Cupriavidus metallidurans CH34: one gene and its partner. The protein of the gene in region 2 interacts with the protein of the main gene of each other region in a pairwise test. Links are inferred from orthologs where the notes say so. Each region holds a gene or a part of one and is shown on either strand. Other genes may lie near its edges. The genes, in order: secD and pheT.

Region 1 (11,256 bases), 1.9 Mb from region 2 along the record:
CTGGCGGCGATTGCCAACTTCGCACGCGGGATCGAGGCGCGCGTGGCTGGCGAGTACAACCAGCAGCGTAATGCCGAGATCGGCCGCGCGGCCGGTGCCATGCATGACAACGCCCAGTACTGCCTTGCAGTGCTGTCGTCGTTCCTGCAGTCCGTGCGCAGCAGCGCGGGCGGTGCCAAGCCGAAGCCGGGTCCGGGCAATGACGTCAGTGCGGGGGCATTGGTGGCATCCCTGCTGGATAGCTATCCGTTTGCCGATAACCAACGTAACTGGGTGCAAGTCGAGTTGCACGACGATTTTCCCGTGCCGACGCTGCCGAACTGCGTGGCGCTGGTGCTGTCGTCGGTGATGAGCAATGCGCTGCGCGCGCTGGCCGATGTGGACAACCCGTCGCTGCGCTTTGTCGTGGTGGCTGGAGATCGGCCGGAAATCCGCATCGCGGACAACGGGCCCGGCATTCCGCCGGAGGTGATGGATCGTCTGCTCGTCGACCCCGTCACCACGCACGCCTCGGCGGGCGGCAGCGGGATGGGCATGATCTTCTGTAACCGCGTCATGCAATCTTTTGGTGGCGGCATCCGGATCGCTTCGGCTTCGGGCGCAGGCACCACCGTAACCCTCGATTTCCCCAATATGAAGAATCGTATGAACAGGAGTGATCGATGAGCGAACCGAATACCACGCAGGCACCCCCGGCAATTCTGTTCGTCGATGACGAGGCCACGGCCGTCAAGTATTTCCAGCGCGCCATTGGCCAGCTTGCCCCGGTGGTGACCGGGGGATCCGTTGAAGAAGGCAAGGCGCTGCTCGACGCCCATGGCGACAGCCTGGCCGTGCTGGTGTCCGACCAACGCATGCCGGGCGAATATGGCAACGAGTTGCTGCGTTACGCGCGCGAGCGCTATCCGCATATCGTACGGATTCTGACCACGGCGTACTCGGAACTCGACCAGACCGTCGAGGCCGTGAACCAGGGCCAGATCCATCGCTACATCAAGAAGCCGTGGGACATTACCGCGCTGCGCATGGAGATGAAGCAGGCGCTGGAGTTGTCTGGTCTGCGCAGGGAGCGTGATCAACTGGTGCGTGAAAAGCTCATGGTGCTGCAGAAGCAGACCGTGGCCACGCGCGTTGGCATGGTCCACGCGATCTGCGCCAGCCTGATCGGCCCGGGGCGATTCCAGCCGGTGGAGACCTATCTGGCTGGCACGTCGCTGGCGGGTGCGCGCAATGCCGAGCCCGACTGGCAGCGTCTGGACTATGCGGATCTGGTCGGCGCGGAAAGCCAGCGCTGCGGCGTGTACGGCCATGCGGTTGGCACGAAGCTGGCAGAGTTCCGCGCGCGACTGGCTGGTCGTGGCGCTGGTGACGCGACGGCGGTGCTGGCGGAAGTGCTGGGTGCAGCGGTACGCCGCGACGGCGATGTCGTCACGTGGGCCGCGCCGGACGCGCTCGGTGAGTTCGTGGCAAGACCCGTGGCCGATGCTGTATCCGACGAGCACGCGGCATGGCTGGCGGCGCTGCTGTGGCTGGAAGAGGCTGGTGGGGCGCTGCAACTGCAGCGCGAAGGCGACGCGATCACGGCACGCGCGACAACGCGGACTGAGTCGTTCGCCAAGGACCGGCTGGCCGTGTGGATCGAGCAGTTGACGGAAGCCTAAGCGTACGTGAGCGTAGTGGCTCCCTCTCCGCAAACGCGGGGGGAGGGGGCCTGAATCGATGCCGCGCGAGCCGGCGCGGTCATCGAATGTCTTTCTCCAACACGCTGTTTCGCGATGACGCGAAGCAGCTCTGGCAAGGCCCCGCAACGACGCCACAATCGTCTTGAAACGGCTTCCAATGCCTGTCCCCTTCGCCGGGCGGTCCTGCGCGGACCATGCCGGCGGGCGGAGAAGACTCAGGAGTTGGCAGGTGCCTCGGGCAGTGTGAGAACGCCGAGCGCCTGCAGTTCTTGCAGTTGCGCGTCACTCATATCCAGAAGACTCTGCAATACCGCGCGCGTGCCCTCGCCAAGCGTCGGCGGTGCATTGCGAATCGGCGGGCGCTTTCCGTCCAGACGGTACGGCGGCGCAAATACATGCGTCGTGCCTGCCACCGGATGCGGCATCTCACGCATCAGCCCACCCCTGCGAGTCCGTTCGCTGGTCAGTGCCTCGTGCAGCCCGGCCACCCTGCCGCACGGGATACCGCAAGCGGTCATGCGTTCCAGCAGAAGGTCGCGGGGAAACGCATGGATCAGACCCGTGATCAGCGGTGTCAGGGTGACGCGGTTCTTCGCGCGCTCGACGTTCGTGGCGTAGCGTGGATCCTCGACGATATCGGGGCGCTCGATGACCTGGCGGCAGAACTTGTCGAACTGGTTGTTGTTTCCCACCGCGATGATCAGTGGACCATCGGCAGCCTCGAACATGCCGTAGGGCACGATGGACGGATGGGCGTTCCCGTAGCGTGCCGGGTCGCGCCCCAGCAGCATGGCATCCAGGCCGTAGTAGCCCGTCACCATCACGCCGCAGTCGTACAGCGCCATCTCGATCAGTTGGCCCAGGCCCTTTCGCTCGCGGCGGAAGAGGGCGGCCAGTACGGCTTGTGCCGCATACATGCCGGTCATGAGGTCGACGACCGCAACGCCGAATTTCAACGGCGGCTGATCGGCCTCGCCATTGAGCGCCATGAGGCCGGCCTCGCCCTGGATGACGAGGTCGTAGCCGGGGCGTTTCGCTTCCGGGCCGCTGGTGTCGTATCCAGAAATGGCGCAGTAGATGAGGTCAGGCTTGATGGCCTTGAGCTGCTCGTAGCCCAGGCCCAGCTTCTCGGCGCCGCCCGTCTTGAAGTTGTGGATGACGACGTCGAACTTCGGCAGCAGTTCGTAGACGATCTGCACGCCTTCCTTGCTCTGCAGATCCAGCGTGATGGACCGCTTGTTGCGGTTCATGCTGTTGTAGTAAGTCGTCTCCGTCTTGCCAATGCGCATCCCCCAATCACGGGTGTCATCGCCACGGCCGGGATGTTCCACCTTGACCACCTCGGCACCGAAGTCGGCCAGGACTTGCCCGCACAGCGGGCCAGCGAAGACGCGGGACAGGTCAAGCACGCGCACGCCGTCGAGAGGCAGTTCGGTGTCCTTGGATGGTTCAATGGTCTGCTGCATGGCTTGTCTCCTGCCTCCGCCATTCACGTATGCCGTGACGTGGCGATCATCTGCTTGTGGTTAATCGGACATTCTTGCCCGCATAAATAATTAGAACAATCACAATGGTGATTGACGCAATGTCCAATTTGGCTTGACGGTCATTCAGCCAAGGGTGGGTTTGCGGGCGAGTTCGTTCCCTCGCACAGCGCTTTTTGCCACGGGTGCTGACGGGTATGGCAGTCCCGGACTCCTCGCCAAACGAAAAAGGCACCCGAAGGTGCCTTTTTCGTTCAACCCGAGCGCCGCGTCAAGCTTGCGCGCCGAAGTTCGGGTCGTTGCGGTCGGTTACGTCGCCGCCTTTCTTGTCGCCCTTGACGAGGTCTTCGCGCTTCACGCCGAGCCACATCGCCAGCGCCGCGGCCACGAACACCGACGAGTAGATACCGAACAGAATACCCACAGTCAGGGCCAGGGCGAAGTAGTGCAGCGTCGGGCCGCCGAAGAAGAACATCGACAGCACCATCATTTCGGTCGAGCCGTGGGTGATGATGGTCCGCGACATCGTGCTGGTGATCGCGTGGTCGATGACTTCATGCGTAGTCATCTTGCGGTACTTGCGGAAGGCTTCGCGGATCCGGTCGAAAATCACCACCGACTCGTTCACGGAGTAGCCGAGCACCGCCAGGATCGCCGCCAGCACCGAGAGCGAGAACTCCCACTGGAAGAAGGCGAAGAAGCCCAGGATGATCACCACATCGTGCAGGTTGGCGATGATACCGGCGACCGCGAACTTCCATTCGAAGCGGAACGACAGGTAGATCACGATACCGGCCACCACGCACAGCAGGGCCAGCAGGCCGTCCGTGGCCAGTTCCTTGCCCACCTGCGGGCCGACGAACTCCACGCGTTGCAGCTTGACGTCAGGCGAGGCCGCCGTCAGCGCGCCCATGACCTGCTCGCTCTGCTGCGCGGAGGTCACCTGCTTGCCGTCCGGGCCCTTCTGCAGCGGCAGGCGGATCATCACGTCGCGCGAGGTGCCGAAATTCTGCACCTGCACATCGGAGTAGCCGAGCTTGCTGACCTGGCCACGGACCTTCTCGAGATCGACGGCCTGCTGGTAGTTGACCTCCATCACCGTGCCGCCGGTGAATTCGATCGACAGGTGCAGGCCCTTGTGCCAGAGGAAGAAAACAGCGGCGGCAAACGTCAGGAAGGACACCACGTTGAAGATCAACGCGTGCTTCATGAACGGAATGTCGCGCTTGATGCGGAAAAATTCCATGATGGGTTCCTGATGTGTCCTGGCTTACTTGGCGACCGGGGTGTCGGTGGTGTCCGGCTTCCAGATCTGACCGATGGCCAAGCCCTGGAGCTTCTTCTTGCGGCCGTACCAAAGGTTGACCAGGCCGCGGTTGAAGAACACCGCCGAGAACATCGAGGTCAGAATGCCCAGGCAGTGCACCACGGCAAAGCCGCGCACCGGGCCCGAGCCAAAGGCCAGCAGCGCCAGGCCAGCGATCAGCGTGGTCACGTTCGAGTCGAGAATCGTGGCCCAGGCACGCTCGAAGCCGATGGCGATCGACATCTGCGGCGATGCGCCCGCGCGCAGTTCCTCGCGGATCCGCTCGTTGATCAGCACGTTCGCGTCGATGGCCATGCCGAGCACCAGCGCGATAGCGGCGATGCCAGGCAGCGTCAGCGTGGCCTGCAGCATCGACAGCACCGCCACCAGCAGCAGCAGGTTCACGCCCAGCGCGATCACGGAGAACACGCCGAACAGCATGTAGTACAGCACCATGAAGACGGCGATCGCGGCGAAGCCGTAGGCCACCGAGTCAAAGCCCTTCTGGATGTTGTCCGCGCCCAGCGACGGGCCGATTGTGCGTTCCTCGATGATTTCCATCGGGGCGGCCAGCGAGCCGGCGCGCAGCAGCAGGGCCAGGTCGTTGGCGGCTTCGGTCGAGTAAGAACCGGTGATCTGGAAGCTCGAGCCAAGCTCGGACTGGATCGTCGCCACAGTCAGCACTTCGCCCTTGCCCTTCTCGAACAGGACGATGCCCATCGGCTTGCCAATGTTCTCCCGCGACACGTCACGCAGCATGCGGCCGCCTTGGGCGTCGAGCTTGATGTTGACGGACGGGCGCTGGTTCTGGTCGAAACCGGCCGAGGCGCTTTCGATACGGTCGCCGGTGAAGATCACCTGCTTGCGCAGCAGCACCGGGGCGCTGTTGCCTTGCGTGAACAGCTCGTCGCCGAACGGCACGGGGTCACCCGGGCGCGGGTTGCGCACATCCGGATCGGCCAGGCGCGCCTCGAGCGTGGCGGTACGGCCGATGATGTCCTTGGCCTTGGCGGTGTCCTGCACGCCCGGCAGCTGCACCACAATGCGGTCGGAGCCTTGCTGCTGGATCACCGGCTCTGCCACGCCAAGTTCGTTCACACGATTGTGCAGGGTGGTGATGTTCTGCTTGACGGCGCCGTCCTGCACGGTCTTGCGGGCGGCTTCCGTGAACGTGCCGACGATGTTCGTGCCGTCCATCGTGAAGGCCAGCTCGCGCAGGTTGTCGGCCAGGATGCCGCGCGCGCGTTCCGCGTCGTCGCCATTGCTGAAGCGCACGGTCAGACGCTCGCCGTCACGGTCAATGCCGCCGTGGCGGATGTTCTTGTCGCGCAGCAGCGTGCGCGCATCGCCGGCCAGGCTGTCGAGCTTCTTGTCGACGGCGCCCTTCATGTCCACCTGTAGCAGGAAGTGCACGCCACCGCGCAGATCCAGACCCAGGTACATGGGCAGCGCGTGCAGCGCGGTCAGCCAGCGCGGCGAACCGGACAGCAGGTTCAGCGCCACGACATAGGTCGCATCGTTCGCGTCGGGGTTCAGCGAGCGCGACAGCACGTCCTTGGCCTTGAGCTGCTCGTCAGTGGTGCGGAAGCGCGCCTTGACCGAGCCGGACTGGCCGGACACGTCGAAGAACACCCCGTCAGGCTGCAGCTGGTTCTGCGCCAGGATCTCCTCGACATGCTTCTGCATGGACAGGTCGACCTTGACCGTGGCCTTGGCCGACGATACCTGGACGGCGGGCGCCTCGCCGAAGAAGTTCGGCATGGTGTAGGTGATGCCGATGGCCAGAGCCACCAGAATCACGATGTATTTCCAAATCGGATAACGATTCATCGTTGGCCAGTCATTGCGGTTGGCGTGGTCGATAATCGCGCGCATCGCGCGCCGGATCGGCCGGACCGGTTGGCAAACAGCCGCCTGGCAACCCGTAGGAGGGTCCGGACGGGACCCCTGTGCGGATTCAGGCGGCTGCGCAGGGCATGGTCGGAGGCGTCGTGCGCCACGTCCATGCCTGATTCAGGCGGAAAACGTGCCGGATCAGAGCGACTTCAGCGAGCCCTTCGGCAGCACAGTGGTCACCGCATTCTTCTGCACGGTGATTTCCGTACCTTCGGCCACTTCCAGGGTCACGTAGTTCTCGTTGACCTTGGTGACGCGGCCCAGGATGCCGCCCGCCGTCACGACTTCGTCGTTCTTGGCCAGCGCTTCCATCATTGCCTTGGTTTCCTTCTGGCGCTTCATCTGCGGGCGGATCATGATGAACCACAGCACCGCGAACATCAGGATGATCGGCAGAAAGCTCATCAGGCCACCGGCGCCGCCGCCGATACCAGCAGTCTGGGCAAAAGCGTTAGAGATAAACACGTTACTTCTCCGTCACAAAGTTCAATCAGGGAATCGGGCATTCTATCACCCGGTCATTGTCCCGCCTTGGCATTCTAGGGCGAATTGCGGGTTTGTTCGGGGTGCGTTCCGCGTACTTTGCGGAGGATGCGGAAAGCCACCCCGAAGCGGCCGATTTCAGGCCAGCTATTCGACCTTGGCCGCGCCGAAAGTTCTCAGCCGGCCCGGTCCGAGAGACACTCAGCGTGTGCCGCGCGCGCGATTTTCGGCGAACTGGCGGCGGAATGCCTCGAAGCGGTGCTCTTCGATGGCCGTGCGCATCTCGCGCATCAGTTCCAGGTAGTAATAGAGGTTGTGGATCGTGTTCAGGCGCGCGCCAAGGATTTCGCCCACGCGGTGCAGGTGGTGCAGGTAGGCCCGGGAGAAGTTACGGCAGGTGTAGCAGCCGCACTGTTCGTCCAGCGGGCGCGGGTCGTTGCGGTGCGCCGCGTTGCGGATCTTCACGTCACCAAAGCGCGTGAACAGCCAGCCGTTGCGGGCGTTGCGGGTCGGCATCACGCAGTCGAACATGTCGACGCCGTGCGCCACGCCGGCCACCAGGTCCTCGGGCGTGCCAACGCCCATCAGATAGTGCGGCTTGTGCGCCGGCAAGCGGGGACCAACGTGCTCCAGCACCCGCATCATGTCTTCCTTCGGCTCACCAACCGACAGGCCGCCGATCGCGTAACCATGGAAGTCCAGTTCCGACAGGCCCGCCAGTGATTCGTCGCGCAGGTCCTCGAACATGCCGCCCTGCACGATGCCGAACAGCGCGTTGGGATTGGCCAGATGGTCGAACTCGTCGCGCGAACGCTTGGCCCAGCGCAGGCTCATCCGCATGGAGCGGGCGGCCTCGTCGTGCGTGGCGGGACGGCCGTCGATCTCGTACGGCGTGCACTCGTCGAATTGCATCACGATGTCTGAGTTCAGCGTGCGCTGGATCTGCATCGAGATCTCGGGCGACAGGAACAGCTTGTCGCCATTGACCGGCGATGCGAACGTGACACCTTCCTCGGTGATCTTGCGCAGTTCTCCCAGCGAAAACACCTGAAAACCGCCCGAATCGGTCAGGATCGGCTTGTCCCAGCCGATGAACTTGTGCAGGCCGGCGTGGGTGTCAACGACGTCGAGCCCCGGGCGCAGCCACAGGTGGAACGTATTGCCGAGGATGATTTGCGCGCCGATCTCGTTGAGTTCGAGCGGCGACATTGCCTTGACCGACCCGTAGGTGCCTACGGGCATGAAGATCGGCGTTTCCACAACGCCGTGGTTCAGCGTGACGCGGCCACGGCGGGCGTTGCCATCAGTGGTCAGCAGTTCGAAATTGAGCATGGTGTGTTCTCGGGGGCGGTCAGGCGCGGCGGTCGCGGCGGGTGAGCAGCATGGCGTCGCCGTAGCTGAAGAAGCGGTAGCGCGCGTCCACGGCATGACGGTAGGCGTCGCGAATCGCCTCCACGCCGGCCAGCGCGGAGACCAGCATCAGCAGCGTGGACTTGGGCAGATGGAAGTTGGTGATCAGCGCGTCGACGATGCGGAAGGCGTAGCCGGGCGTGATGAAGATGTCAGTATCGCCGCTGCCCGCCTCCAGCGTGCCATCTTCGGCGGCGGCCGATTCCAGCGCGCGCAGCGACGTGGTGCCGACGGCGATCACGCGTCCGCCACGCGCGCGGGTCTCGCGCACGGCATCCGCCAGTTCGGGCGAGATGGCATACCACTCCGAATGCATCTTGTGCTCGGACAGGTTTTCGGTACGCACGGGCTGGAACGTGCCCGCGCCAACGTGCAGCGTCAGGAAGGCGCGGCGGATGCCGGCGGCGTCCAGCCGGGCGAACAGGGCGTCGTCGAAGTGCAATCCGGCCGTGGGCGCGGCCACCGCGCCGGGGTTGCGCGCGTAGACGGTCTGGTAGCGCGTTTCGTCGTAGGCGTCGGGGTCGTGGGTGATGTACGGCGGCAGCGGCAGGCGGCCGTAACGTTCGATCAGGTCGAGCGCGGGCTCGGGAAAGCGCAGTGTGAAGAACTGGTCGACGCGGGGGCCCACGGTCACTGCGAAGGCGTCATCCGCCAGGTGCAGCAGGCTGCCCTCGACAGGCGTCTTCGACGCGCGCACCTGGGCCAGCACCGTGTGGGTATCGACCACCCGTTCCACCAGCACTTCGATCCGGCCGCCGCTCGGCTTGTGGCCGAAAAAACGGGCCTTGATCACGCGCGTGTCGTTGAACACGAGCAGGTCGTCCGGATTCAGATATTCAAGGATGTCGCTGAAGGCGCGGTCGACCAGCCGCACCGCCTCGGACGTGTCCTCGGGGGCGGTCCGCTCCACCACCAGCAGACGGCTGGCGCTGCGGTCAGGCAGGGCGGACTGCGCGATCAGTTCGGGCGGCAGCGGAAAATCGAAATCGGACAGGGTCAACATGGCTGGATACAACGGCCAAAACCGTGCACGGCGGCAAGCTTTGTGGGCGTGCTACCGCGGTGATCGGTACGGCATGGGTAAAATCGGCGAATCCGACATTGTAAGGCTTGGGCGCCAGGCTTCGCCTGCTTGCCCATGTTGCCGCCCATATTCCCGCGCTGATGCCAGGCTCCGCCACCGAACCGATCGACGAACCCGCCTCCGCCGCCAGGAAATCCGCCAAGGCTGCCGATGCCAAGCCGTCCACGGCCGCAGCGCGGCTGGCCAAGCTCGGCCTGCGACGCAGTGTCGACCTCGTGCTGCACCTGCCGCTCCGCTACGAGGACGAAACCACGCTCGAGCCGATCCGCGACGCGATCCACCGTGCGGGTATTGGCCTGCCGGCGCAGATCGAAGGCGAAGTGATCTCGAACGAGGTGACGTTCCGCCCGCGCCGCCAGCTTGTGGTCAAGGTGGCCGATGAAACCGGCGAACTGACGCTGCGTTTCCTCAATTTCTACGGCGGCCAGACCAAGCAGATGGCCGAAGGCACGCGTCTGCGCGTGCGCGGCGAGATTCGCGGCGGCTTCTTTGGCGCCGAGATGGTCCATCCAACCGTGCGGGCGGTGACGCCGGGCGAGCCGTTGCCGGACCGCCTGACGCCGGTCTATCCGGCCACCGCCGGGATTTCTCAGGCTTACCTGCGCAAGGCCATCGGCGGGGCGATGCAGCGCACGCCGATGCCGGAAACCCTGCCCCAGGCGGTGCTGCGCGGGCCGCTGGCGCAGTTGAAGCTGCCGCCGCTGATCGATTGCCTGCGCCTGCTGCACAACCCGCCACAGCAGGAAAGCGAGGCCGCGCTGGCCGATCGCTCGCATCCGGCGTGGGTGCGGATCAAGTTCGATGAACTGCTCGCGCAGCAGATTTCGCTGCGCCGCTCGCAGGCCGCGCGCAAGGAGAAGAACGCGCCGTCGATGCCGCGCCGTGCGGGTGGCTTGCTGACCAGCTTCCTTGGCGCGCTGCCGTTCCGCCTGACGGGCGCGCAGCAGCGGGTGGTCGAGGAAATCGCCGCCGACATGGCCCGTCCGCACCCCATGCATCGTCTGCTACAGGGCGACGTGGGCAGCGGCAAGACGATCGTCGCCGCGCTGGCCGCGTGCCAGGCGATCGACGCCGGCTATCAGGCCGCGTTGATGGCGCCGACCGAAATCCTGGCCGAGCAGCATTTCCGCAAGTTGTCCGCATGGCTCGAACCGCTTGGCGTGCCTGTGGTCTGGTTGGCGGGCAGTCTGAAGGCGAAGGAGAAGCGCGAGGCCGTGGCGCGCGCCGAATCAGGCGAGGCGAAGCTCGTGATCGGCACCCATGCGCTGATCCAGGACACCGTTCGGTTCGCCCGGCTCGGTCTGGCCGTGGTCGACGAGCAGCATCGCTTCGGCGTTGCCCAGCGGCTGGCGCTGCGTGGCAAGGCCGGGGAAGCGGACCAGCCGGGCGAGCCGGCGCGACCGGCGGAGGAAAAAGTGGTGCCGCACCAGCTCATGATGTCGGCCACGCCGATCCCGCGCACGCTGGCGATGACCTACTACGCCGACCTCGATGTGTCGGTGATCGACGAATTGCCGCCCGGCCGCACGCCAATCGTCACGCGGCTGGTCAATGACGCGCGCCGCGACGAGGTGATCGAGCGCGTGCACCATGCGGCCGCCGAAGGGCGCCAGGTCTACTGGGTGTGTCCGCTGATCGAGGAAAGCGAGGCGCTGCAGCTCCAGACGGCAGTCGAGACGTACGAAACGCTGGTTGCGGCGCTGCCCGATCTGCGTGTCGGGCTGGTTCACGGGCGGCTGCCACCGGCCGAGAAGGCCGCCGTGATGGACGATTTCACCGCCAACCGGCTGCAGGTGCTGGTGGCCACCACCGTGATCGAAGTGGGCGTCGACGTTCCCAATGCATCGCTGATGGTGATCGAACACGCCGAACGTTTCGGGCTGGCGCAACTCCACCAGTTAAGGGGGCGCG
Region 2 (11,438 bases):
GTGCGCTTCCGTCCGTCGTACTTCCCGTTCACCGAGCCGTCGGCTGAAATCGACATGGCGTTCGGCAACGGCAAGTGGCTGGAAATCTCCGGCTCGGGCCAGGTGCACCCCAACGTGCTGCGCAATATGGGCCTCGATCCCGAGCGCTACATCGGCTTTGCGTTCGGCTCCGGCCTCGAGCGCCTGACGATGCTGCGCTATGGCATCAATGACCTGCGACTGTTCTTCGAAGGCGATGTGCGCTTCCTGCGCCAGTTCGCCTGATATGGCGTACCGCCCGAAGCAATAACGCAGCTCCAACGTCCCAGACAACTCAGAATACCTACCGGATCAGAAGCGCCATGCAATTCTCGGAATCCTGGCTTCGCACGTTCGCCAACCCTGAAAAGATCTCCACCGACGCGCTGTCGCACAGCCTGACCATGGCCGGGCTCGAAGTGGAAGAAGTGGGCCCCGTTGCGCCGCCGTTCACGAAGATCGTGGTGGCCCGCGTGCTGGCCACCGAACGCCATCCCAACGCCGACCGCCTGAACGTGTGCCAGGTGGATGCCGGCACCGGCGAAACGCTGCAGATCGTTTGCGGCGCACCCAACGTCACGCCCGGCATCGTTGTGCCGTGCGCGCTGGTCGGCGCAGTGCTGCCGCCGGGCGAAGAGGGCGGCAAGCCGTTCGAGATCAAGGTCGGCAAGCTGCGCGGCGTGGATAGCTTTGGCATGTTGTGCTCGGCACGCGAACTGAAGCTGTCCGAAGATCACGGTGGCCTGCTGGTCCTGCCGGACGACGCGCCGGTGGGTCAGGACATTCGCCAGTACCTTGATCTCGATGATCAGGTCTTCACGATCAAGCTGACGCCGAACAAGGCCGACTGCCTGTCGATCCATGGTGTTGCGCGCGAAGTGTCGGCGCTGACCGGCGCCGCGCTGACGCTGCCGGACATGTCGCCAGTAGCCGTGACGATCCAGGACAAGCTGCCCGTCAAGATCTCCTCGCCGGACCTGTGCGGCCGCTTCTCGGGCCGGATCATCCGCGGCGTGAACGCACGCGCGGCCACGCCTGCATGGATGGTGCAGCGTCTGGAGCGCTCGGGGCAGCGCAGTATCTCGGCGTTGGTCGACATCTCGAACTACGTGATGCTCGAGTTAGGCCGTCCGTCGCATGTGTTCGATCTGGACAAGATCCACGGCGGCCTGGATGTGCGCTGGGGCCGCAAGGGCGAACAGCTCAAGCTGCTCAACGGCAATACCGTCGAGGTGGACGAGCAGGTGGGCGTGATTTCCGACGACAAGGAGATCGAGAGCCTGGCCGGCATCATGGGCGGCGACAGCACTGCCGTTTCGCTCGACACGACCAATATCTACCTGGAAGCCGCATTCTGGTGGCCCAACGCCATCCAGGGCCGCGCGCGCCGCTACAACTTCTCGACCGATGCCGCGCATCGTTTCGAGCGTGGCGTGGACTACGCCACCACCGTCGAGCATATCGAACGCATCACCGCGCTGATTCTCGACATCTGCGGTGGTCAGGCCGGCCCGGTGGACGACCAGACCGTCAATGTGCCGCAGCGCCAGCCCGTGAAGCTGCGCGTGGCGCGTGCCGAGCGCGTGCTGGGTATCGAACTGTCGTCGGCGGAGATCGCTGACGTCTTCCAGCGCCTGAACCTGTCGTTCACGCGCTCGCAAGGCGACGAAGGCGAGGTGTTCGAAGTCACGCCGCCGAGCTATCGCTTCGACATCGAGATCGAGGAAGACCTGATCGAGGAAGTCGCGCGTATCTATGGCTTCGAGCGTATTCCGGCCCGCCCGCCTGTGGCCGAAAGCGAAATGCGTCCGACCAACGAAGGCCGCCGCTCGCAACACGTGGTGCGCCACGCGCTGGCCGCGCGCGACTTCAACGAGGTGATCAACTTCGCCTTCGTGGAAGAGCAGTGGGAGCAGGACTTCGCGGACAACAACAACCCGATCCGGCTGCTGAATCCGATTGCGAGCCAACTGGCCGTGATGCGTTCCACGATGATCGGTGGTCTGCTCGACAAGGTTCGCTACAACCTTAACCGCAAGGCTTCGCGCGTGCGCCTGTTCGAGGTGGGCCGCGTGTTCCACCGCGATCCGAAGGTGGTCGACGGCGGCCTGACTGTTGCCGGCTACCACCAGCCGATGATGGCTGCTGGTATCGCCTACGGCCCGGCGTTCGATGAGCAGTGGGGCGTGGCCACGCGTCCGGTCGATTTCTTCGACATCAAGGGCGATGTGGAAGCGCTGTTCCACCCGCGCGTGCCGCGCTTCGAACCAGTGGCGCATCCCGCGCTGCACCCGGGTCGCGCCGCGCGTGTGATCGTCGATGGCAAGGCTGTCGGCGTGGTAGGTGAACTCCATCCTCGCTGGCTGCAGAAGTACGAGCTGACGCAGGCGCCGGTGCTGTTCGAACTCGAACTTGACGCGCTGCGCGGTGTAGGTCTGCCGGTGTACACGGAGATTTCGAAGTTCCCGGCCGCGGTTCGCGATCTGGCTGTGGTCGTGAAGCAGTCGCTGCGTGCGCAAGACATGCTGGACGCCATGCGCGCGGCGCTGGACAAGGGCGGCTTCGGCCATTTCGTCCAGAGCCTCGTGCTGTTCGACGAGTTCCGGCCGAAGGCCGCGTCGGCGGCCATTGGCGCTGACGAGAAAAGCCTTGCGTTCCGCGTAACGTTGCAAGATACTGGGTCGACCCTCCAGGACGAGACAGTCGACAGTGCGGTGCGCTGCATGATCGACGCGCTGACGGCAGGCTTCGACGCCCGCCTGCGCGCTTAAGCGAATCAGGCAGTCCACCTTCAATTGGAGCGCCCGGGCACAGCCCCCGGGCGGATCGCGGCAGATTTTACAGAGCGATCTAGGATGAACGATCGAGACACGATTTCCATGAATGCTGCAGACCTGGGCGATGCAAGCGACCGGCACGCTGCCTCCCTCGACGACGCATCGCCGGAAGCCCGTGCCGCCGAGGTGCCTACCCTGACTAAAGCCGAACTTGCAGAGATGCTGTTCGATCAGGTTGGCCTGAACAAGCGCGAATCGAAAGACATGGTCGAAGCGTTCTTCGACGTGATTCGAGAAGCGTTGGAGCGCGGCGACAGCGTCAAGCTGTCAGGCTTCGGCAACTTCCAGTTGCGCGACAAGGCGCAACGTCCCGGCCGCAACCCCAAGACGGGAGAGATCATCCCGATCACGGCGCGCCGTGTGGTGACGTTCCACGCCAGCCAAAAGCTCAAGGCACAGGTGGAGGAGCGCGCGGGCCTGGAAGCCTGACGCGCGAGGGCATGTGCCGCACGGGCAGTATCGTCGCGGCAGCCACACATCTGTAACGACGCGCAACCGGGTGATTGCCCGCGGCGATTGCAGTCTGTATGCTGCAATGCCGCGCGCAGTTCGCGTCCAACCGAGCCAACCGGCTCTGGTCCACGGCCTGACATCAGACTACCCAACGCATGACGGAAAAATCCAGCGAGCGCGTCGCGCTGCCGCCGATTCCCGCAAAACGCTACTTCACAATCGGTGAGGTCAGCGAGCTCTGCGCCGTCAAGCCGCATGTGCTGCGCTACTGGGAACAGGAATTCACCCAGCTCAAGCCCGTGAAGCGACGCGGCAATCGCCGTTACTACCAGCATCACGAAGTCCTGCTGATTCGCCGGATTCGCGATCTGCTGTACGAGCAAGGCTTCACGATCAACGGCGCGCGCAACCGCCTCGACGAAGGGCGCCATCACGGCGCTGGCGTCGCTGGGGGTGCCGAGCCCAGTGAGGTTCAGGTTGCCGTGGAGGAAACACCTGTGCTTTCTGTTGACCTGAATGCGCTGCGCAACGACCTGGTCGAAGTGCAGCACCTGCTGGCGCAATTGAAAGAGATCGCACGGCACCAATAAATTGGCTTGGAACTACTAGCCATCGTCGAATTGACGGTGATATACTCTCCCTTCTTCGGGGCGTAGCGCAGCCTGGTAGCGTACCTGCATGGGGTGCAGGTGGTCGGAGGTTCAAATCCTCTCGCCCCGACCAGAAAATGAAAGGCCTGACAGGTTTCCTGTCAGGCCTTTTTGTCATTTGTTGCTGTCGGTCCCGCAAATGGAAGGTTTGGAATCTGAGAGTCAATAGCGCCGTCGACAGGCTGGCTTCAGTATGCTAAAAACGCACGTCCAGAAAAACAGAGGAGAGTACCTATGCGTATCGCCATTTACGGCTGCAGCGGATTCGGTCGAGAAGTCGCTCCTATTGCCAGAGATACAGCACGTCGCATTGGTTCTGGCACTTTGAATGAGGCCGTTGTTTTTGTAGACGATGATGTCTCCAACATCGGGACCATCAAGAACGGGATTCACGTTATTTCCTTTGACGAGCTTCAGTCGAAGCAATCCGATCGCTTGGTAGTTGTTGCGGTTGGCTCCAGCACCGTGCGCCGGGCGATTGTTGCCAAGTGCGAGGCGGCGGGCCTGAAGTTCGCGAGCGTCAGCGCACCGTCGGCCAGATTCCTCGATGAGGTCAGTCTTGGCGATGGCGCCATTTTCTGCGATTTCTCCATGGTGACGTCCAACGTCAGGATTGGACGTCACTTCCACGCAAACATCTATTCCTACGTGGCGCATGATTGTGTGGTCGGTGACTTCGTGACGCTGGCACCCAAGGCCTGCGTGAACGGTAATGTGATCCTTGAGGATGACGTGTATGTCGGTACAGGCGCGGTGATCAAGCAGGGGACGCCTGAAAAGCCGCTGCGCATTGGTAAAGGTGCAATCGTCGGCATGGGCGCCGTGGTTACCAAAGACGTTCCGCCTGGCGCGGTGGTCGTTGGCAATCCTGCACGCGTCAAGGAGTGACTTCCGTTCGGCGATTTGCGGCAAGGGCTGCCAACTGATGTTGGCCCCTGTTTCCGAAGGAAACACGATGCCGGCACTCGCGTTGTAAATGCGAGCGGCAAGAATGCGGGGTAGGAACACCTCTTACCCCAGATGGAAAGCGAAAGGCCTGACGGGAAACCTGTCAGGCCTTTCGCTTTCTTTCATCTTGTAACGCTGTCCGAAATAAGCGCAGCACGCTGCAATCCTTCCTTACATTTCGGACATAGGTTCTCACCCTGTCATCGACTAGCCTTTCCCCATTGCATCGACACGGCAGCTTGCGCTGTCGGAGTAGGAACGGATGAACTGGCGAGACATATTTCTGATTGGTTTTGGATGGGTGGGGGCTTGCCTGGCTGCCGGCTGGTTCCTGACGATAGCGGTCAAGGTGCTGGGTTGACCCTGGCGCCATCTCTCACCGATCGCTTCAACCTCCCTTCGATACCAGCACCGCATCATTCCGATACACGTCCGGGAACATCGTTTTCAGATTGCCGATCTTCGGCAGGTCATTGATGACGATGTACGGATAGCTCGGATTCTTGACGAGAAAATCCTGGTGATAGTTCTCGGCCGGAAAGAACCCCTTGTAATCCTCGACGCGCGTGACGATCGGCGCGCGGTACGCTTTCGACGTGTCGAGCTGGGTGATATACGCCTCGGCAATCGAGCGTTGCACCGGCGAGCGCGGGAAGATCGCCGAGCGGTACTGCGTACCGTGATCGGGCCCCTGATAGTTCAGTTGCGTAGGATTGTGCGCGACCGAGAAGAAGATCTGCAGCAGCTTGCCGTAGCTGATCTGGGTGGGGTCGTAGCGGATTTCGACCGACTCCGCGTGTCCGGTCATGCCGGTGCCCACCATCTCGTATTGGGCGTTGCTGGCCGAGCCGCCAGAGTAACCGGACGTTACCCGTGTAACGCCGCGGACATGTTGGAACACGCCTTGCACGCCCCAGAAGCATCCACCGGCGAATACCGCGGTCTCGGTATGGCTCGTGCCGGCTTTTTCGTCGACGGCCGGCGCGGGGATCTTCACGGCGGCCTCGGCCGAGATCGCGGGTAGCTCCCACATTGCGGCCGCCACCATCAGCACGGCCAAGCTTGCGAGCTTCAGCGCGGTGGGGCGGGTCCAGCGTTGCAGTGTTGTCATGGCATCCATGGTCAGACTCCTTGAAGGAAGCGTAGATCAGCCGAACGTGAACGCATAGGCCTGCACGCCGGGGTCGAGGAATTCGATGGCGAACGTGCGATCGGCGACGTCGCCTTGCTGGCGTACGAGTTGATACAGGCGCTGTCCGGTGACGGTCCCGCTGCCATCCGCGGCGACATCGGTGCCGTGCGATGCGCCCGGGACCTTGCCGTCGATCGTCACGCGGAAGCGCACTGGCTTGCCGTCCGCAGCCGGGCCGAGCACCAGGTGCAGGTCGCGGGCGTGGAAGCGATAGACGATCTTCCCGCTGGCCTGTTCCAGCGTTGCCTGTTCCTCGCCAACCTTCCAGTTGCCCGCCAGGCCCCACTCATTGAGCGTGGGGTGGGCCGGCGCAGCGTAATCCTTCGATTGATCCGGCCTGGCGCCACCCGGAGACGCGAAGTTCTCGGCACGGGCGTAGCCCACATAGGTTTCCTGCGAACGTAGCGTGCTGGCATCGGCGGGCATCTCCACGCCGTGCATGGCGTTGTCCGCGGTCATTGCCACCTTCGTCACGTCCGCGTGCCCCGCTTCGGCCAGCAGTTGCCGGATCACGGCTTCCGATTTCTCGTATTCGCCTTCGCCGAAATGATGGAAGCGCACGCGTCCCTGGGCGTCGATGAAGTAATGCGCCGGCCAGTAGTTGTTGTTGAACGCGCGCCAGATCGCGTAGTTATTGTCGATGGCCACCGGGTAGGTCACGCCGAGATCTTTCGTGGCCTTGCGGACGTTGTCGATATTGCGTTCGAACGCAAACTCGGGGGCATGGACGCCGATGACGACCAGGCCTTGATCCCGGTATTTCTCCGCCCAGGCCTTTACGTAGGGCAACGTGCGCAGGCAGTTGATGCACGAGTACGTCCAGAAATCGACCAGCACGACCCTGCCGCGCAAAGCTTCCGCAGTCAGCGGCGGCGAGTTGAGCCATTCCACCGCGCCATTGAGGCCCGGGAACTGGCCTTCCACTGGCAGCGTGGCGGGGCGGTCGACGGCTCGCATCATCATGGCTCCGCCTTCTGCTGGAAGGCTGGTGGCGGCCATCATCGCGCCGCCGCTACGGTCCTTGTGTCCCAGTGCGTCGACCAGGCGCTGCTCCAGGCCGCCGGTGGCCACGGTCGAGACGCGTGTCAGGATGCCCGTGTCGAGTCCGAGCGCGATTGCCGCCACGCCGGCCAGCATCGCCACGCCGATCCCCCGGCGAACCCATTCGCCAGCGTCGAGCGAACGCTTCATCGCGGTGAATACGCGTCCGCCGATCAACAGAGCCACCGCCAACGATGTGGCCGCGCCTGCGGCGTAGGCCAACAGCAGCAGCGTCGTGCCCAGGCTTGCACCCTGAAGGGCGGCGCCGGTCAGCACGAGGCCGAGGATCGGGCCCGCGCATGGCGCCCACAGCAGGCCGGTGGCAATGCCGAGCAGGAACGACGATGCAGGGCTGGCAGGCTTGCCGTCGGCCTGCGCGAAGTTTGACAGCCGGCTACCGGCATTCACCAGCGGCCGCATCAGGCGTTCGGCAAGCCGGGGCAGCAGCAGCGTCAGTCCGAACACGGCCAGTAGGGCGATGGCGAGCCAGCGGCCATACTGGTTGGCTTGAGCGACCCAGCCGCCACCGACCGCGGCGAGCGTGGCCACGCCGGCGAAGGTGAGGCCCATGCCGGCCAGCAGAGGCAGGCCGCTGCGCGCGAATGGTTGATCGGCGCGCGCGAACACGAACGGCAGTACGGGCAGGATGCAGGGGCTCAGGATCGTGAGCGCGCCACCCAGGTAGGAGAGGATCAGTAGGAGCATGGCAATGGGTCCGCGATAGGTCTGCGAAGGGTCTGCGATGGGCCTGGTCAGGCGGATACGGGGCGGAACGTCATGGCTACGCCGTTCATGCAGTAGCGCAGTCCCGTAGGCTTAGCAGGCTGCTGAAATACCGGCAGCGAACGTCAGCGCGACGACTTGCTGAATCGTTAATCTGAGGACTCCATACAATCCCACGTTCATGCGCGGCGCTGACACCTTCACCGAAAGTTTGTTCACCATGCGGCGGCTGGAAGATTTCGTGCCGAAGTCCCACCCCCTGCGCGCGATCCGCACCATGGCGAACCAGGCGCTGGCGAAGATGGATCGGCTGTTCGCGCAAATGTACGAGGCCGATATCAAGGGTGGCCGGCCCAGCATCGCGCCGGAGAAGTTGCTGCGGGCCATGCTGCTGCAGGTGCTCTACAGCGTCCGGTCGGAGCGCCAGCTCATGGAACAGACGCACTACAACTTGCTGTTTCGCTGGTTCATTGGCCTGGCGATGGATGATGTGGTCTGGGTGCCCAGCGTCTTCAGCAAGAACCGGGAACGGCTGATCAAGCACGATGCTGTGATCGACTTCTTCAACGAAGTGCTGGCCATCGCGCAGAAGAAGGACTGGCTGTCGGGCGAGCACTTCAGCGTCGACGGCACGTTGATTAAGGCGTGGGCTGGCCACAAGAGCTTTGTACGCAAGGATGGCGACGACCAAGACGATAACGACGGTGCTGACTTCAAGGGTGAAAAGCGCAGCAACGAGACGCACGAGTCCAAAACCGATCCCGATGCCAAGCTGTACCGCAAGGGCAAAACCGCCAGTGAACTGCGTTACATGGGTCATACCCTGAGCGACAACCGCCACGGCCTGGTGGTGAGCGCCATGGTGACCAATGCGGACGGACACGCCGAGCGCGAGGCCGCGAAGGTCATGCTCAACGATGCCAGGCAGGTGATTGAGGACCTGAATGTGGAAGTCACCGTGGGTGCGGACAAGGGCTACGACGCGCACGAGTTCATTCAAGCCTGCCTGGAGTTGAAGGTGACGCCGCACGTCGCACAAAACACCTCTGGCCGCCGCTCGGCCGTTCCCGACGCCATTGCAGGCACCAAGGGTTATGCCATCTCACAGCAGAAGCGCAAGCTGATTGAACAAGGCTTTGGATGGGCCAAGACCGTTGGGCGCATGCGCCAGGTGATGGTGCGCGGACTAAAGAAGGTCGATCAAATGTTTGTGCTGAGCATGGCCGCCTACAACCTCGTGCGCATGCGTTCGCTGGGACAAATCCGTCCGCAGTTGCAGTAATCGCGGCAATGAGGCCGGAAACGGTCGCCAAATCAACGAAAAAGTCGGTGAAGTGACGATCAGCTTCCGGATTGTGAAAAATAGCGAGCCCATCAGCCTTGCAGAGGGAAGCTTCGCTTTTATGCGGCTAGTACTTCAGCAGCCTGTTAGGGCCGTCGTCGAACACGTGGCCAAGGTGGCCACCGCATCGGCGGCAATGCACTGCCGTGCGCACCATGCCGAACGTGCGGTCCTCGGTGGTGCCCACTGCGTTGGCCAGCGGCGCCCAGAAGCTCGGCCAACCAGTGCCGCTGTCGAACTTGGTTGACGACGAGAACAGGTCGAGCTGGCAGCCCGCGCACGAGAAAACGCCCTTGCGATGCTCATCATTGAGTGGGCTGCTGAAGGGGCGCTCGGTGCCTTCGTGGCGCAGTACCGTGTACTGGGCCGGCGTCAGCTTCTGGCGCCACGCCTCATCGCTCAATGTGACTTCGAAGGATTGGGCGCCGCTTCCGGCGGCGTTGGCATTGCCGGCGGCCAGCAGCCGCCAGCCGCCGACGGCGGCAAGCGTAGCGGTCAGCGAGCCGCCCGAAAGCAGAAAGCGTCTGGTGATGCGCATGGTGGTCTCCGTGCTCGGGATGGGTTGAACGCATGGTAGGCAACCATCCATGGCGGAGTCCTCGCCAAACCTTAAACAATTCGTGATAACTGGAATGGCGGATTTCTGCACAATAGAGCCAGTTCAGAACCGAGGGCCAAGCCGCCGCACCATGGAACACGCCAAACGCATCCTGCTGGTCGAAGACGATGTCGGTATCGCCAACGTGCTGGCCATGCACCTGCGCGACGAGCGCTACGAAGTCGTGCATAGCGCCGATGGCGCCGAGGGGCTGCGCCTGCTGGAGCAGGGCGGTTGGGATGCGCTGGTGCTGGACCTGATGCTGCCCGGCGTGGATGGTCTCGAGATCTGCCGCCGGGCCCGGGCGATGACGCGCTACACGCCGATCATCATCACCAGCGCGCGTTCCAGCGAGGTGCATCGCATCCTGGGGCTCGAACTCGGTGCCGACGACTATCTGGCCAAGCCGTTCTCGGTGCTGGAGCTGGTGGCGCGCGTCAAGGCGCTGCTGCGTCGAGTGGAGGCAATGGCGCGCGATGTGCGGGCCGATGCCGGCAGTCTGGAGCTGGCCGGACTGGCCATTGATCCTCTCGCGCGAGAGGCCGCTGTCGACGGCAAGCGCCTCGACCTGACCCCGCGCGAGTTCGACCTGCTGTACTACTTCGCGCGCCATCCGGACAAGGTGTTCTCCCGCATGGACTTGCTCAACGCGGTGTGGGGCTACCAGCACGAGGGTTACGAGCACACGGTGAACACGCATATCAACCGGCTGCGCACCAAGATCGAGGTCGATCCGGCGCAGCCGAAGCGCATCCTGACTGTGTGGCGGCGCGGCTATCGGTTCGTGGCCGATCCGCAAGCCGACGCCGCGCAGGACGAAGGGGAAGCATCGTGAACCTGTCCCTGACACAACGGCTGTCCGCCGTTTTCGCCGCGTTGTTGCTGGCCTGCTGCGGGGCCTCCGCCTGGCTGCAGGTGCGGGCCAACGCGATGCATGAGAAAGAGGTGGTCCAGGACATATCGCGCGGGCTCGCCGCATACATCGCGCGCAATGCGCTGCTGGAGGATCAGAGCGCCATCGCGCCGCAGGCATTGCGCCAGCTCTTCGGGCAGTTGATGGTCGTGAATCCTAGTGTTGAGGTCTATCTGCTCGACGATCAGGGGCGCATTCGCGGGCACGATGCGCCGGCCGGCCACCTGGTGCGCGATCACGTGAACCTGGCGCCGGTGAAGAAGCTGATCGACGGTGGGGCGCTGCCGATCTTTGGCGACGACCCGCGCAGCGACAGCGGGCGGAAGGTGTTCAGCGCGGCGCCGTTGCGGCAGGGCGGCTATATCTACGTGGTGCTGCAGGGCGAGGCGCATGACAAGCTGGCCGCGCTGGCATCGCGCGACGCGGTCATGCGGACCACGCTCTGGTCGATGGCGTTGGTGGCCGCGCTCGGGCTGGTGGCGGGTCTGGTGGCTTTCGGCCTGATCACGCGCCCGCTGCGACGCCTGACGCTAGAGATCCGGCAATTTGATTCGGGTGATGCCGGCGATTTGCGGAGATCCGGCATCCCGGGTGCCGGAGCTGCCGACCGGATACAAGAGCCGATGCAGCGCGACGAGATCGCCGCGCTACGCACGGCGTTCCGTCAGATGGCCGACCGGATCGAGACACAATGGCGCGCGCTCAAGCAGCAGGATCAGGAGC

The links.
Region 1: the proteins of pheT (region 2) and secD interact in binary tests that used the Escherichia coli proteins (3 or more experiments, as listed by UniProt). The link is inferred for Cupriavidus metallidurans CH34 from one-to-one orthologs.

Annotation. Positions count from the first base shown.
Region 1 is NC_007973.1:3,197,097-3,208,352, reverse strand. What follows is about bases 3,870-6,752. They hold secD (protein translocase subunit SecD), read right to left. Parts: upstream 6,303-6,752; coding sequence 4,437-6,302; downstream 3,870-4,436. Other genes in these bases: yajC (preprotein translocase subunit YajC), read right to left, coding at 6,507-6,752; secF (protein translocase subunit SecF), read right to left, coding at 3,870-4,412. Outside these bases: RMET_RS14790 (hybrid sensor histidine kinase/response regulator), read left to right, coding at 1-666; RMET_RS14785 (response regulator), read left to right, coding at 663-1,661; RMET_RS14780 (CaiB/BaiF CoA transferase family protein), read right to left, coding at 1,898-3,148; more of secF, read right to left, coding at 3,438-3,869; more of yajC, read right to left, coding at 6,753-6,833; tRNA guanosine(34) transglycosylase Tgt, read right to left, coding at 7,053-8,183; tRNA preQ1(34) S-adenosylmethionine ribosyltransferase-isomerase QueA, read right to left, coding at 8,203-9,264; ATP-dependent DNA helicase RecG, read left to right, coding at 9,426-11,256. UniProt on the Escherichia coli protein: Part of the Sec protein translocase complex. Interacts with the SecYEG preprotein conducting channel. SecDF uses the proton motive force (PMF) to complete protein translocation after the ATP-dependent function of SecA.
Region 2 is NC_007973.1:1,274,281-1,285,718, forward strand. The notes cover bases 1-3,065. They hold pheT (phenylalanine--tRNA ligase subunit beta), read left to right. Parts: upstream 1-341; coding sequence 342-2,789; downstream 2,790-3,065. Other genes in these bases: pheS (phenylalanine--tRNA ligase subunit alpha), read left to right, coding at 1-264; RMET_RS05870 (integration host factor subunit alpha), read left to right, coding at 2,874-3,065. Outside these bases: more of RMET_RS05870, read left to right, coding at 3,066-3,284; RMET_RS05875 (MerR family transcriptional regulator), read left to right, coding at 3,464-3,898; RMET_RS05885 (acetyltransferase), read left to right, coding at 4,193-4,846; peptide-methionine (S)-S-oxide reductase MsrA, read right to left, coding at 5,295-6,026; RMET_RS05895 (cytochrome c biogenesis protein DipZ), read right to left, coding at 6,054-7,844; RMET_RS05900 (IS5-like element ISRme1 family transposase), read left to right, coding at 8,044-9,144; peptide-methionine (R)-S-oxide reductase MsrB, read right to left, coding at 9,272-9,742; RMET_RS05910 (response regulator transcription factor), read left to right, coding at 9,894-10,637; RMET_RS05915 (sensor histidine kinase), read left to right, coding at 10,634-11,438.